Regions from separate parts of the Segniliparus sp. genome, predicted to be linked through region 2. Evidence: predicted binding sites of a transcription regulator. Region 2 holds the regulator's gene; the other holds the start of a gene.
The links. Region 2 encodes HspR, which represses chaperone genes until heat shock. Its sites were predicted from a motif close to ANNTGAGTNNNNNNNACTCANNT; they were not measured.

Region 1 (7,295 bases), 190 kb from region 2:
GGACATCCCCGGATTCTGGCGCAGCATCTGCATACAGATGTATTGCGGCAGGGTGAGGCCGAGCGGACGGAGCTTGGCGCTCACATGGGTCCGGGTCGTCAGCATGGCCCGAGTCAGGAAATAGCCGATCGGGGCGTCTGCGGGTCGCGTCATCCTGACATCATGGTCGATGTCAGTTGTTCTGACAAATGGGTGAGGCGGCGCGGCGGCTTCGGCCTGGATCAGTTTCCCGAGGACGCGTCGTCGTCGGAGGCCGAGGGCGGGGAGTCCGGCCCCGAGTTCGCGGTGTTCGGCAGCGCGGTGGTCGAGGTGCTCCCCGGCTGGGCCGCCTCGGGGGTGATCGGTTTCTTCGGCGCTTTGCCGCTGGGGTCTTCCAAGCCGTTGGACACGGAGGTCCCCGGCAGGATGCCGCCCGCGGCGGGGGAGGTCGAGGCCGACTGCTGCGGCGCCGAGGGCCGCATGCCGGACACCGCGCCGCTCGGCCCGTACCGCTGCGGCTCGACGCCGAGATGGCTGCCGGGCAGGCCCGCTCCGGAGCCCGCCGGGTCCGCGTTCGTCATGGCCGCGATGCCCGCCGAGTCGACTGACCGGCGGGGGCGCACCCATTCGAACGTGCCTTGGAACGTGTAGTTGCCGGGGAGCGAGCCGATGTACCCAGGCGGGGAGTAGTACGGATCGGAGGGGACGGTGGGCGTGACGATGTTGTTCGCGGAGGCCGAGGGGGCGGCGATCATGGCGAGCGCCGCGAGCGCGGGCCCGGCGGCGAGCTGTGCGAGCTTCGAGGGCATGGTCGTGGTTCCTTCCTCAGATCTTGATGGGATCGCCGTAGATGGCGTACGAGGAGTGCGCGGCGTCTGTCGAGATGCGCAGGTACGCGTAGGAGCGGATCGTCACGTCGCCGCCGCAGGCGTCGGCCTTGATGTGCAGGTTCGTGATGTCCAGCATGGCTTTGCCCTTGTCGGACAGCGCCATGTTCGACATCGGCAGGTCGACGATCGCGCCGGGGGCGACGTCGGTCTGGATGTAGCCGGTCAGCCCGCCGCCGATGCTGCCGCTGCCCGAGACGCCGGGGGACGAGTTGATGTCCACCTCGCCGCCGAGCGAGCCGCCGCCGGTGGCCGCGCCGCCGATCTGCAGGCCGCTGGAGACGTCGGACTGGCAGCCGAGCTGGTAGCCCATGATGAAGAGGCTGTCGCTGATCGAGCTGGAGCCCGCGCTCACCGTCGCGGTCGCGGAGAGCGTGACGAAGGCCTCGCGGGAATTGGCGGCGGCGGCGAGGTTGGGAATGGCGTTGACCACCTCGTTGTCGGTGTCGATGTGGATATGCCATCCGTCGCGGGTGGTCTCGTCCATATTTTTGGAGGCCATCTTCACCGGGTCCGCGCTGGCGCTGGCCGCAGTGGCCGCGCCCAACGCCAACACGAGGCCGAGGGCCGAGAGGATCCGCTTGCGTGATGTCGCCATCAATCCGCCTTTCCAAGGACGCTCGGCCGTTCGCCGTTGATCGGCCGGAGCGTTGCCGTTTTGCGACCTCTAAGAGTAGAGCAAGCGGCTGAGGATTTCGAGATCTCTGCCAGAGAATTCATGCCGTTCGTGAAAACTGTTGCTGAGATTTGTGAACAGGGCGTTATTTCTTCCGAGGAGGCCGGTAGATCTCTTGGAAGGCGGCGAACCGGGCCGGGAAGTCCGCGCGCTTGGAGACCGCCTCCGCGTAGCGCCGCGCCCGTCCGTCCCGTTCCGCCTCGCGGACCTGGTCTCGGGCCGCCTGCTCGGCGGCCGCCCGTGCGCCGCGTTCCTCGTTCCGCCTGATGTCGTCCTCCATCTGCACCGCGAGGACGTCGGCCCGCAAAGGCATGGGCAGCTCGTCGATCATCTGCGTGGCTTTGCGCTCCGCGAGCAGCGCCACCGCGAAGCGGCTGGCATGTCCTTCGTCGGAGTTGAAAGCGAGGTCGACCATGCCCTCGAAATCCCATGGGGGAGTCGGGGCGATGTTCGACGGCAGTTCTGCGATGACGGCATGCGTCGCGATGTCGAGCATCGCGCGCAACGTGTTGCGGGCGACGTCCCGCCTGCGATCGCCCGCCGGGCCTTCTGGGATGAGGCCCGGCTCCCCGGAAGAGTGCTCGTGCATAGAGCGATGTTACGCGCTGGCTCGGGCCGCGCGTGAAGTTTGCCCTCCGCCCCGTTCCCCGTCTTCCTTTTTCAAAGTCGTATGCCCCGGATGTTCGGGCGGTGGACATGGCATCGGCCGTGGCTGCAGGACTTCTGTCTCTGCGGTCCACCGGGCTGCGTGTCCACCGCCCGTGGCGTAAAGCGATCAGTGACCAAGCGTGCTCATATCGGTCGTGGGGTTAAGCCTCGGCGGTTGACTCGTTCGACCTGGCCAATCCCGGCAGCGTCCCTCCGGGTTGCCGCTCGCCCCTAACCCGGAGGTCGCAGCTGGTCCTATCCTCGAGTTCCGCAGGCCCACGGCGCTTCTTGCCCTTGTCGCGGCGTGCTCCGCGTGGGTGCTGACTCTTCACGCAGGACGCTCGTTCCGGGGGTCGGTTCCTTCTCTTCCGGATCCGACTTTGCCTTTCGAGCTCCTACTTCCGTTGTAGTGCATGACCTAGATCACATCAAGTGGTTCCAGATGGTCGTTACCGATATGTGACACACCTCACGAAACGGGGTCGCGGCGGATTTTGCCGGGGGCCACCCCGCTCGACAGCAGGGCTTCGACGCAGGTCGCGGCCATCTCGGGCGGGCCGCTCACGAGGACGGCCTCGGAGCGGGCCGCGAACTCGACAGCCGTGCGCGCGAGCGTGGACCACGGCCCGGTTTCCAGCACGGGCAGCACGTTGAACCAGGAGTTCGCGCGGGCCAGGTCTCGCAAGCCGGACAAGTCGTACAGCTCGGCGCGCCCCCGGGCTCCGACGAGCATGGTGGTCCGGGGGTTCTCGCCGCGCAGGGCGAGGGCGAGGGCGATCGAGCGCAGCGGGGCGAGCCCGGTGTCGCCCGCCACCAGCAGCACGGCCTGGTCGGGCGGCACGTCTGCCACCCCGGCCCCGAGGCTGCCGTAGCCCGCGCCGAAGAGCCAGCGGTCTCCCGGCCGGGTGTGTTTGAGGACGGCGCCGCTGACCGTGCCGCCGGGGACCGCCCTGATGTGGAGTTCGAGCTCGCCGTTCTCGTTCGGCGGAACAGCCGGGGAGAAGTACCGCCAGTGTCCGGGGCATTGCGGGACGAGCGTCGCGAGGTACTGGCCGACGCGGAAGGGGGTCGGGCGCGCCTCGGGGTCGGCGAGCAGGCGGACGACGACCGTGGGGCCGGGATGGTCGATCCGCTCCACAACCTCCGCCGACCAGCTCTCGGGCGATTCGTCGCGGCCCGCCTCCTGCGCCATCACCTGGCAGACCAGGGCCGCCGCCCGCTCGGCGAACGCGTGGTCGCGGGGATCCGGGGCGGACGCGGCCAGCGCTTTGGCGAGCGCGGTCTGGGCGAGCAGGTAGTCCCGCTCGGCCAAGCGGTGCTTGCGGTGGTCGCGTCCGAGCTGTCCGAGCAGGTCGATGAGCGCGGGCGGGTCCGACCCTTCCGCGAAGGCCCCGAGGACGTGCTCGGCCATCTGGACGAACGCGGTCCGGTGCTCGCCGAGGCCGGACGGGAACTGCTCGACCAGCTCCGGCGCGGACCCGAACAGCTCCAGGTGGAACGATCGGACGAACACGGCGGGATCTCGCCGAACCGCTGCGAGCAGTCGGGCGGCCGCGCCCCGGGAGGAGCCGCCTTCGTCATTGCTCGACACGGAGCCTGTTCCTTTCCTCGATGGATCGGGACCAGTTTAGACTTGAGTGGAATAGACTCAACTATTGTGGTGTTGACCAATGCGACGGCGCGCAGACCCCGCGCGCCGCGATCTCGATCTGGCGCCCGTACGGCGGGCTGCCAGCCCAAGGAGGACGATAGGACACATGGACTTCCAACCGACCACCAAGGCGCAAGCGGCGATCTCTTCCGCAGTGCAGGCGGCGACCGCCGCGGGCAGGCCGGAAGTGCGCCCGGAGGATCTGCTCCTCGCGCTGCTGGAGCAGGCCGACGGCATCGCCGCGCCGCTTTTGCAGGCGAGCGGGGCCGACCCGAAAGCGGTGACCGCCGCCGTGCGGGCCTCGGTCGCCGCTCTGCCGACAGTGCAGGGCGGGGCCTCGGCCCCACGGCTCTCCCAAGGCCTCGCGCTGGCGTTGGAGACCGCTTCGAAGCTCGCTGCCGAGCTGCGCGACGAGTATGTCTCCACCGAGCATCTGATCGTCGGGCTCGCGACGGGGGACTCGCAGGCGGCGAGACTGCTCGCCGAGCACGGCGCGACCCCTGCCGCGTTGCGGGAGGCCTTCACCGAGGTGCGGGGCAGCGCCAGGGTCACTACGCCGGACCCGGAAGGCTCGTACAAGTCGCTGGAGAAATACTCGACCGACCTCACCGCCCTCGCCAGGGCGGGCAAGCTCGACCCGGTCATCGGCCGCGACTCGGAGATCCGGCGGGTCGTGCAGGTGCTTTCCCGGCGGACGAAGAACAACCCGGTGCTCATCGGCGAGCCGGGGGTCGGCAAGACCGCGATCGTGGAGGGCTTGGCCCAGCGCATCGTGGCGGGCGACGTGCCGGAGAGCCTTCGCGGCAAGACGCTGGTCTCCCTCGACCTCGGCTCGATGGTGGCGGGCGCGAAGTACCGGGGCGAGTTCGAGGAGCGGTTGAAAGCGGTCCTCGAGGAGATCAAGGACTCCGCCGGACAGGTGATCACCTTCGTGGACGAGCTGCACACCATTGTCGGCGCGGGCGCGACCGGCGAGTCCGCGATGGACGCGGGCAACATGATCAAGCCGCTCCTCGCCAGGGGCGAGCTGCGGCTGGTCGGGGCCACGACCCTCGACGAGTACCGCAAGTACATCGAGAAGGATGCCGCGCTGGAGCGCCGGTTCCAGCAAGTGCTGGTCGGCGAGCCGTCGGTGGAGGACACCATCGGCATCTTGCGCGGCCTCAAGGAGCGCTACGAGGTGCACCACGGCGTGCGGATCACCGACTCCGCGCTGGTCGCCGCCGCGACGCTCTCCGACCGCTACATCACCTCGCGCTTCCTGCCCGACAAGGCGATCGACCTCGTGGACGAGGCCGCTTCGCGCCTGCGGATGGAGATCGACTCGCGTCCGGTCGAGGTGGACGAGGTCGAGCGCGTCGTGCGCCGGTTGGAGGTGGAAGAGGTCGCCCTCGCCAAGGAGGCGGACGAAGCCTCTGTCGCCCGGCTGGCCAAGCTGCGCGGCGAGCTCGCCGACCAGCGCGAGCGCCTCGCCGAGCTGACCGCGCGCTGGCAGCGCGAGAAGCAGGCCATCGACTCGGTCCGCGACGTGAAAGAGCAATTGGAGACGCTGCGCGCCGAAGCCGACCGGGTGGAGCGCGACGGCGACCTCGGCAGGGCGGCGGAGCTGCGCTACGGGCGGATCCCGGAGGCCGAGCGCGAGCTCGCGCGCCTCACGGACGCCTCGGGCGGCGGCGAGCAGGTCATGCTGAAAGAGGAGGTCGGCCCCGACGACATCGCCGACGTGGTCTCCGCGTGGACCGGCGTCCCGGCGGGACGGATGATGGAAGGCGAGACCGCGAAGCTCTTGCGGATGGAGGAAGAGCTCGGCAAACGCGTGGTGAGCCAGAAGAACGCCATCCGGGCCGTGTCCGACGCGGTGCGCCGCGCGCGGGCAGGCGTCGCCGACCCGAACCGCCCTACCGGCAGTTTCCTCTTCCTCGGCCCGACCGGGGTCGGGAAGACCGAGCTGGCGAAGGCGCTCGCGGAGTTCTTGTTCGACGACGAGCGGGCCATCATCCGCATCGACATGAGCGAGTACGCCGAGAAGCACTCCGTCGCGCGGCTCATGGGCGCGCCGCCCGGCTACGTCGGGTACGACCAGGGCGGGCAGCTCACCGAGGCGGTGCGCAGGCGGCCGTACTCGGTGGTGCTTTTCGACGAGGTCGAGAAGGCGCACCCGGACGTGTTCGACGTGCTCCTGCAAGTGCTCGACGAAGGGCGGCTCACCGACGGCCAGGGCCGCACGGTGGACTTCCGCAACACGATCCTGATCCTCACCTCCAACCTCGGCGCGGGCGGCACCGAGGAGGAGACGATGCTCGCGGTGCGGATGGCGTTCAAGCCGGAGTTCATCAACCGGCTCGACGACATCGTCCTCTTCGACGGGCTCAACCCGGAGGAGCTCGTCGGGATCGTGGACATCCAGCTGGGCCAGCTCCAGCGCAGGCTCGCCCAGCGCAGGCTGTCCCTCCAGGTCACCGATGCGGCGAAGCACTGGCTCGCGAGCCGGGGTTTCGACCCCGTCTACGGCGCCCGGCCGCTGCGCAGGCTCATCCAGCACGCGATCGGCGACGAGCTCGCGAAGCTGCTCCTCGCGGGAGAGGTGCGCGACGGCGACGAGGTCGTCGTCGGCCTTGGCGAGGACCAGGACAAGTTGGAGATCGGGACCCCGTAGGAATTTTTCGCCCCGCCCCTCGTGGGCGGGGTGAAAAATTCCATTGGCCCCGAGATCGCTCCCGCGCGGGCTGAACGCGCACGTCCGCGCCGGATGTTCTGCTACGCTCGCACAGCGTGACAGTGTTGTGGTTCAGCCTGGCCGCGGTGACGGCGCTTATCGGCTTCGGCTTGGTCCTTCTGGACAAGCGGCTCTCTCCGAGCTCGGCGAACGCCGTGCCGAGCACCGGGAAGATCCATGTGGCGCCGCCTCGGGCCGCCGCGTGGGACGATCCCGAGCCCGCCGAGCCCCAGCAGGCGGCGCAGCCGCCAGCCGTCGAGCCCGCCTTGCGGGCGGTTGCGCCCGCGGCCGAGCTGGAGGGGCAAGGCCCGCAGCTCGAGCCCGTCTCGGCCCAGGCGGCAGTTCCGGCGATTGCGCCTGCTCTTGTGCCGGCCCCGCTGCCGGTCGACCTTCCGGTCCCGCCGGGGAGCACGGTCCACTACGAGTCGCATGTGCACAACGAGTCCCACGTGCACAACTACAACGCGCCCGTGTACAACGGCCCGGTCTACAACGGCCCCGTGTACATCGAGAACGCGCACGTCGAGGACGTCCCCGCGGAGACCTCGGCGCGGCGCAAGGGCTTCTTCGACCGGTTGGTCAAGTCCGAGCGCCAGAAGCGCCAGCAGTGGGCCAACGAGCGCAACTTCCAGTACGAGTCGAGCGACACCGCGCTCGTGCACCGGTGGCGGCGCGGGGTCTTCGCCGCGCGGCAGGCGAAAGCGGCCCGCGCGATCGTCCGGGCCGAGACCGACATCG
Region 2 (7,295 bases):
GGCGCTAGACGCCCGCCGCCTCTTCGAGCTCGGCGAGGGAGTTCTCCAGGTGCCCGAGGATCCTCGGCATATGGGGCACGCTCGAACGGCATCCGGTGAGGCCGAAGTGCAACAGGTTCGCCGTGCTGGTGACGGTGATGTTCAGCGCCAGCCCGTCCATGGCGATAGAGGCGGGGTAGAGGCCGACCAGTTCCGCTTGGTTCCAATATCGCGCGGTGCTTGGCCCCGGCACATTGGCGATGCCGATGTTGAACGCGGGCGCGACCCGGTCGCGCATCCCGGGGAAGGCGCCCATGCTGGCTGGCGCTGTGTTGATCAGCCCTGCGACGAGCTGCTGGAGCGGCGTCATCGTCGCGAGCATGGACTTCGCGCTGCGCACGGAGCGCACGATGGCGTCGAACCGCTCCAGCGGGTCGTCCTTGTCGGTGGCGAGGTTCGCGAGCAGGGAGGTGATGGCGTTGCCCGTCCCCTGGTCCTCCTTCGACCGCATCGACACCGGGCAGGCCGCCACGAGCGGTTTGTCCGGCAGCGCGCCGTGCTCCGCGAGGTACGCGCGCAGGGCTCCGGAGCACATCGCGAGCACCACGTCGTTGACGGTGCCGTCGAGGGCTTTGCCCACGGTTTTGACGCGCGGCAGCGCCCATGAGCGGGCGGCGATCCGCCGGGCTCCGCCGATCCCGACGTTGAGCATCGTCTTCGGGGCCTGCATCGGGCGGACGAGGTCGTCCTCGCGGAAGAGGTGCGACCCGTAGCGGGCCAGTCCCGGCATCACCTCGGCCACGCCTCTCGCCGCGGAACGCGCTCCTCGGATCATGGCCATCGGGCTCAACGACCCGCCCGGGCCGCTGCTCGCGCCTCGGTGCTCGCGCGGGGCCCACACGGCGGGGCAGCCCAGCGCCTCCGAGTCGTCCGAAAGCGCGCGTTGCAGGGCGCGCAAGGCGCCGACCCCGTCGACGAGGCTGTGGTGCACTTTGGTGTAGACCGCGAGCTTGCCGTCGGCGAGCCCCTCGATGACGGCCATTTCCCACAACGGGCGGTGCCGGTCCAGCGGGGCGCTGTGCAGCCGGGAGGCGAGGGCGAAGAGCTCGCCCATGCCTGCGGGCTCGGGCAGCGCGAGCCGCCGCACGTGGTATTCGAAGTCGAGGTCGGGGTCCACGGTCCACTGCAACGAGCCCGCGGCTCCGAGCGGCAGGCCGGGGCGCTTGCGGAAATCGCTCGACACCTCCGTGGTGGCGAGCAGTTGGTCGTGGAAGACGCGCCCGTAGTTCGGGCCAGCTTCGGGCGGCGGTTGGAACAGCTGTACGGCTCCAACGTGCATGGGGTGCTCGCGCGACTCCATGAGAAGGAACATGGCGTCGCTGACCGGCATAAGAGACATCGTTGGCTCCTCGTTCGGCGATATTCGGTTTCTGCGGTGATCGCGGGCCGGCTCCTATGCCGAGCTCCACGTCACAGACTGTACAGAGGATCGCCTAAGTAGGCGGTAACGAAAATATAAAAACCACTTTAAAAACTGAGGTCTTCGTCACTTTTCCGCCTTTCTCGGCGTAGGGGCGGGAATAACATCCGACCAACCGATGTTTTGCTGTGAGAAGACTTGAGCGATAGATGCTCAACTCTTATTGACGAATCAAAGAAAATGTGGCAGACTTGAGCGCGATTCGCTGAAGTCTATCGAACAGCAAGGAGAAAAGGGAACTATGGCTCGTGCAGTAGGCATCGACCTCGGCACCACCAACTCTGTGGTCTCGGTCCTCGAAGGCGGCGACCCCGTCGTCATCGCCAACTCGGAGGGCGCTCGGACAACGCCGTCCGTCGTGGCCTTCGCCCGCAACGGCGAAGTGCTCGTCGGCCAGCCCGCCAAGAACCAGGCGGTCACGAACGTCGACCGGACCATCCGCTCGGTCAAGCGCCATGTGGGCACCGACTGGTCCGTCGAGATCGACGACAAGAAGTACACCCCGCAGGAGATCAGCGCCCGCGTGCTGCAGAAGCTCAAGCGCGACGCGGAGGCGTACCTCGGCGACACCGTCGTCGACGCGGTGATCACCGTTCCGGCCTACTTCAACGACGCGCAGCGCCAGGCCACCAAGGAGGCGGGCCAGATCGCGGGGCTCAACGTCCTGCGCATCGTCAACGAGCCGACTGCGGCCGCGCTCGCCTACGGGCTCGACAAGGGCGAGAAAGAGCAGACCATCTTGGTCTTCGACCTCGGCGGCGGCACCTTCGACGTGTCCCTGTTGGAGATCGGCGACGGCGTCGTGGAAGTGCGCGCCACCTCCGGCGACAACCACCTGGGCGGCGACGACTGGGACCAGCGTGTCGTGGACTGGCTCGTGGAGAAGTTCAAGAGCACCTCGGGCATCGACCTGACCAAGGACAAGATGGCGATGCAGCGGTTGCGCGAGGCGGCCGAGAAGGCGAAGATCGAGCTCTCCTCCAGCCAGAGCACCTCGATCAACCTGCCCTACATCACCGTCGACGCGGACAAGAACCCGCTCTTCCTCGACGAGCAGCTCTCGCGCAGCGAGTTCCAGAAGATCACCTCTGATCTCTTGGAGCGCACCCGTGCGCCGTTCCAGCAGGTCATCAAGGACGCCGGGATCTCGGTCGGCCAGATCGACCACGTGGTCCTCGTCGGCGGCTCCACCCGCATGCCCGCCGTCACCGACCTGGTGCGCGAGCTGACCGGCGGCCGGGAGCCCAACAAGGGCGTGAACCCGGACGAGGTCGTCGCGGTCGGCGCGGCCCTGCAGGCGGGCGTGCTGCGCGGCGAGGTCAAGGACGTGCTGCTCCTCGACGTCACCCCGCTCTCCCTCGGCATCGAGACCAAGGGCGGCGTGTTCACCAAGCTCATCGAGCGCAACACCACCATCCCGACCAAGCGCTCGGAGACCTTCACGACCGCCGAGGACAACCAGCCCTCGGTGCAGATCCAGGTCTACCAGGGCGAGCGCGAGATCGCGTCGCACAACAAGATGCTCGGCTCCTTCGAGCTGACCGGCATTCCGCCCGCCCCGCGCAACGTCCCGCAGATCGAGGTCACCTTCGACATCGACGCCAACGGCATCGTGCACGTCACCGCGCGCGACAAGGGCACCGGCAAGGAGAACCGGATCAAGATCCAGGACGGCTCGGCGCTGTCCAAGGAGGACATCGAGCGGATGGTCAAGGACGCCGAGGCGCACGCCGAGGAGGACAAGGCCCGGCGCGAGGAGTCCGAGGTGCGCAACCAGGCCGAGAGCCTCGCGTACCAGACCGAGAAGTTCCTCAAGGACAACGAGGACAAGGTGCCCGCAGACGTCAAGGAGAAGGTGGCCGCCGCCGTCGGCGAGGTCCGCACGTCCTTGGAAGGCTCTGATCTGAACGCGATCAAGCAGGCGGTCGAGAAGCTCGCGACCGAGTCCCAGGCCGTCGGCCAGGCGATCTACGAGGCTTCCGCCTCGGAGCCCGGCGCGGCGGGCGAGGGCGCTGCCTCTGCCTCGAGCGCGGACAGCGACGTGGTGGATGCGGAAGTCGTGAACGACGAGACCGACGGGAAGAGCCATGGCCGAGCCTGAGACGTCAGCCGAGCGCGAGCCGGTCACGATCACCGACCGTCGCAGGATCGACCCGACGACCGGGACGGTGCGCGAGGGCGAGCAGGTCCAGGCCCCTCCTCAGGAGCAGCCCGCTCCTGAGGAGGGCTCCCCGCTCGCCGCTGCCGAGACGCAGGTGGTCGAGCTCACGGAGGACTTGCAGCGGGTGACCGCCGAGTACGCGAACTTCCGCAAGCGGGTGGACCGGGACCGGGCAGGCGTGGTCGAGGCGGCGAAAGCCGCCGTGCTCGCGCAGCTCTTGCCGGTCGTGGACGACCTCGGCCGGGCGCGCGGCCACGGCGACTTGGAGTCGAGCCCGTTGAAGTCGGTGGCGGACAAGCTGCAGCAAGTCCTCGACGAGCAGGGGATCGCCGCGTTCGGCGAGCCGGGCGAGTCGTTCGACCCGCAGCTGCACGAAGCGGTGCAGCACACCGGCGAGGGCGACGTCTCGGTCATTTCGGCGGTGTACCGGCAGGGCTACCGGTTCGGCGAGCGGATTCTGCGCACCGCGATGGTGGTCGTGGAGGACGTTCCGGGCACGGAGCCGGTCGACCAGGGCCCGTCGTCGGACGGGCCTGGCCCCCAGCAGGAAACGGTCGGGGAGCAATCCGACGATCAGTGACAGTTCTAGAATCACTGACAAGGGAGCATGATAAGAGAGAGGAGGTGACGCCGGGTGAGCCCACGAGAATGGGTTGAGAAAGATTTCTACGCGACGCTCGGCGTCGACTCCAAGGCGAGCGCGGACGAGATCAAGAAGTCGTACCGGAAGCTCGCCAGAGAGCTCCATCCGGACGCGCATCCGGGGGACACGGCCGCCGAGCAGCGGTTCAAGGAGGTCTCCGAGGCGTACAGCGTGCTCTCCGACCAGGGGAAGCGCAAAGAGTACGACGAGACACGGGCGCTCTTCAGCTCTGGGGCGCGCACTGGGGGAGGTGGTTTCTCCGGTTTCGGCAGCGGCTACTCGTCGGGGGCGCGCGACTTCGGCGTCCGCGATTTCGCCGACCTCTTCGAGGGCGGCGGGGGCGCCTCGTTCTCGGACATCTTCGGCGGAGCCTTCCGCGAAGGCCGTTCCGGGCGCGGCTCCCCGAGCAGGCCAGGAAGCCGGGCCCGTCGGGGCAACGACCTGGAGACCGAGACCACGCTCGGCTTCCGCGAGGCCGCAAGGGGAGTGACCATCCCGCTGCGGATCACCAGCCAGGTGACGTGCGAGACATGCCGTGGCTCCGGGGCGCGCAAAGGCACCTCGCCGCGCAAATGCTCGTACTGCGACGGCTCGGGCCTGCTGACCCGGCAGGAGGGCTCCTTCGGCTTCACCGAGCCGTGCGCAGAATGCCGGGGCACCGGCCAGATCATCGACGACCCCTGCACGGACTGCTCGGGCACCGGGCTGACGACCCGCTCGCGCACGATCACGATGCGGGTGCCGCCGGGGGTGCACGACGGCCAGCGGATCCGTCTCGCCGCGCAAGGCGAGCCTGGCATCCGGGGCGGCAGCCCAGGCGACCTCTACGTCACCGTCCACGTGGAGCCGGACCCGGTGTTCACCAGGGACGGGGACGACCTCCGTTTGACGGTGCCGGTGCGTTTCACCGAGCTCGCGCTCGGCTCGACGCTCACAGTCCCGACCCTCGACGGCAAAGTCGGGGTCCGCGTGCCTGCGGGCACTGCGGACGGCAGGACGCTGCGGGTTCGCGGCAAGGGCGTCGACAAACGCGGCGGCGGCGCGGGCGACCTCCTGGTCACGCTGCAAGTGGCGGTTCCGGTCAAGCTGGACGAGGCCGCGCTCGAATCGTTGCGCAAGTACGCGGCTTCGGAAGAGGCGAGCGGCTTCGACCCCAGGGCGAATTGGGCGGGCTCGAAATGACCGGGCGCCCGGGCGAGCACCACGATCCGCACGCCAAGATCTATGTGATCTCGGTGGCGGCGCAGCTTTCCGGCATGCATGCCCAGACGCTGCGAACGTACGACCGTATGGGGCTTGTGAGCCCGGGGCGGGCTCCCGGCGGCGGCAGGCGCTACTCGGCGCAGGACGTGGAGCTTTTGCGGGAGGTGCAGCGCCTCTCGCAAGAAGAGGGCGTGAACCTCGCCGGGATCAAGCGGATCCTTGAGCTCACCAAAGAGGTCTTGGAGCTGCGGCAACGCCTTGTCGAGGCGGCAGAGGGGGCGCGGTCGGTCCCGCAGGGGCGCGAGCTCGTGCCGTTCCCGAAGTCCACGGCTCTCGTTGTCTGGAAGCCGCGCAACAGCCGCTGATTCCTGTGGTCCAGGCGGCGGTTCGCTGCGTTGTCCTATTGGGGCACGCCGAACTGTGTGCCGAGCCCGCCGTTGAGCGCGCCGAGGCCGATCACGCCCGCGCCGAGCCCCATGCCGATGATCGTGCCGATCGTCCCGCCGGTCACCGCGCCGACCTCGCTGGACGAAACCAGGGCGAGTTGGCCGAGAGGCGAGCCTGCCTGGCTGCCGAGGAGGTTGTTCGTGGCGTCGTTGGCGATTTTGGCTCCGACCAAGGGGCCGTAATTCGCTCCGAGAACGGTCGTTCCGACGGCCCCGACGGCTCCGGAGGCCCCACCGACGAGCGCCCCCGCGAGAGGGTTGCCCGCGGCCTGGCTGTTCTGGGCGGCGGCGGCAAGGATCTGTCCGACGCCGTAGGGATCGCCGGAGAAAGGGTTCGGCGAGTCTGCCTTGGTGAAGACGTCGGTGCCGAGCGTCGTGCCGAGGGCGCCGTTGACCGCGCCCAGCACGGTGCCAGTGGACGCCACGAACGGGTAGGAGGCCCCGCCGAACGTGGTGCCGACGACTGCGCCTGCCGCCCCGCCGATCAGGCCCCCGACCGGGCCTGCGAACTGCGTGCCGACCCCGCTGCCGATCGTCGTGTAATTGAAGGCCCCGGTGGCTGTCGTCGGCGCGCCGTCGTGCAGGCCTGCGACCGTGCCGCCGATTGCCCCGCCGATCAGGCCGCCGAGGGGGCCTGCGGCCTGCCGTCCGGCTTGGCCTGCGGGGATGCCGCCGTTGATGGCGGCCTGCACCGCTGTCCCGTAGCCCTCGGGGTCGAGAGTGTTCACCGAGGCCGTGCTCGGCTGGGCAGTGCTCGGCTTGGCCGGGGCGCCGCCGGTCGTCGGCGCGGCGGCGCTCGGCGCGCTCCCAATGAAGCCTGGCGAGCTCGTTTGGCTCAGCGCGCTGACGCTGCCCTGAGCCGCAGGACTGGCAGATGCCGCGCTGAACAGCGTGCCGAGCCCGCCGTTGAACGGCACGCCGAGCTGCGTGCCGAGCCCGCCATTGACCGCCGCGACCGCTGCCGTCTCAAGGCCGACGAAGGCGCCGATAGGGGCTCCGGCGATGGCCCCGATGGACGTCCCGATCTCGGTGATGGCGACGAGGCCGACTTGGCCGACCGGGCCGAGCTGTTGGATTTGGGGGCCGAACATCGCGTTCGCCAGGTCGACGGCGACAACCGCGCCCACATCGCCATACCGGTTCGTGGCGATTTCAGTGAGCGCGGGTGTGGCGGCGAGCCCGATCGCCCCGCCGAGGAGCGCCCCGGCGACGGGATTCCCGGTCGCCTGGCTCGCGGCTGCCGCGACCCCGAGGACCTGTCCGACGCCGAGGGGGTCGCCCGCGAGCGACGGCGTGCCTATATCGGAGCCGAGCGTCGTGCCGAGCGCTCCGTTGGTCGCGTCGATGACCGCCGTGCTGGTGATGATGTTCGCGTACGCCGCC

Region 1: a site for HspR is predicted at 3,822-3,844, ahead of clpB (ATP-dependent chaperone ClpB). Genes of this name have one in related genera too.

Annotation. Positions count from the first base shown of each region.
Region 1 is NZ_JBOFQF010000003.1:257,042-264,336, forward strand. Features, by position in the region: gene ACRC20_RS01670 (MarR family winged helix-turn-helix transcriptional regulator) at 1-153, opposite strand, end outside; gene ACRC20_RS01675 (hypothetical protein) at 222-788, opposite strand; gene ACRC20_RS01680 (MspA family porin) at 805-1,467, opposite strand; gene ACRC20_RS01685 (hypothetical protein) at 1,628-2,131, opposite strand; gene ACRC20_RS01690 (FAD-binding oxidoreductase) at 2,660-3,781, opposite strand; gene clpB (ATP-dependent chaperone ClpB) at 3,948-6,497, shown strand; gene ACRC20_RS01700 (hypothetical protein) at 6,614-7,295, shown strand, end outside.
Region 2 is NZ_JBOFQF010000003.1:65,245-72,539, forward strand. Features, by position in the region: gene ACRC20_RS00700 (WS/DGAT/MGAT family O-acyltransferase) at 5-1,378, opposite strand; gene dnaK (molecular chaperone DnaK) at 1,701-3,560, shown strand; gene grpE (nucleotide exchange factor GrpE) at 3,547-4,200, shown strand; gene dnaJ (molecular chaperone DnaJ) at 4,255-5,445, shown strand; gene ACRC20_RS00720 (heat shock protein transcriptional repressor HspR) at 5,442-5,831, shown strand; gene ACRC20_RS00725 (beta strand repeat-containing protein) at 5,867-7,295, opposite strand, start outside.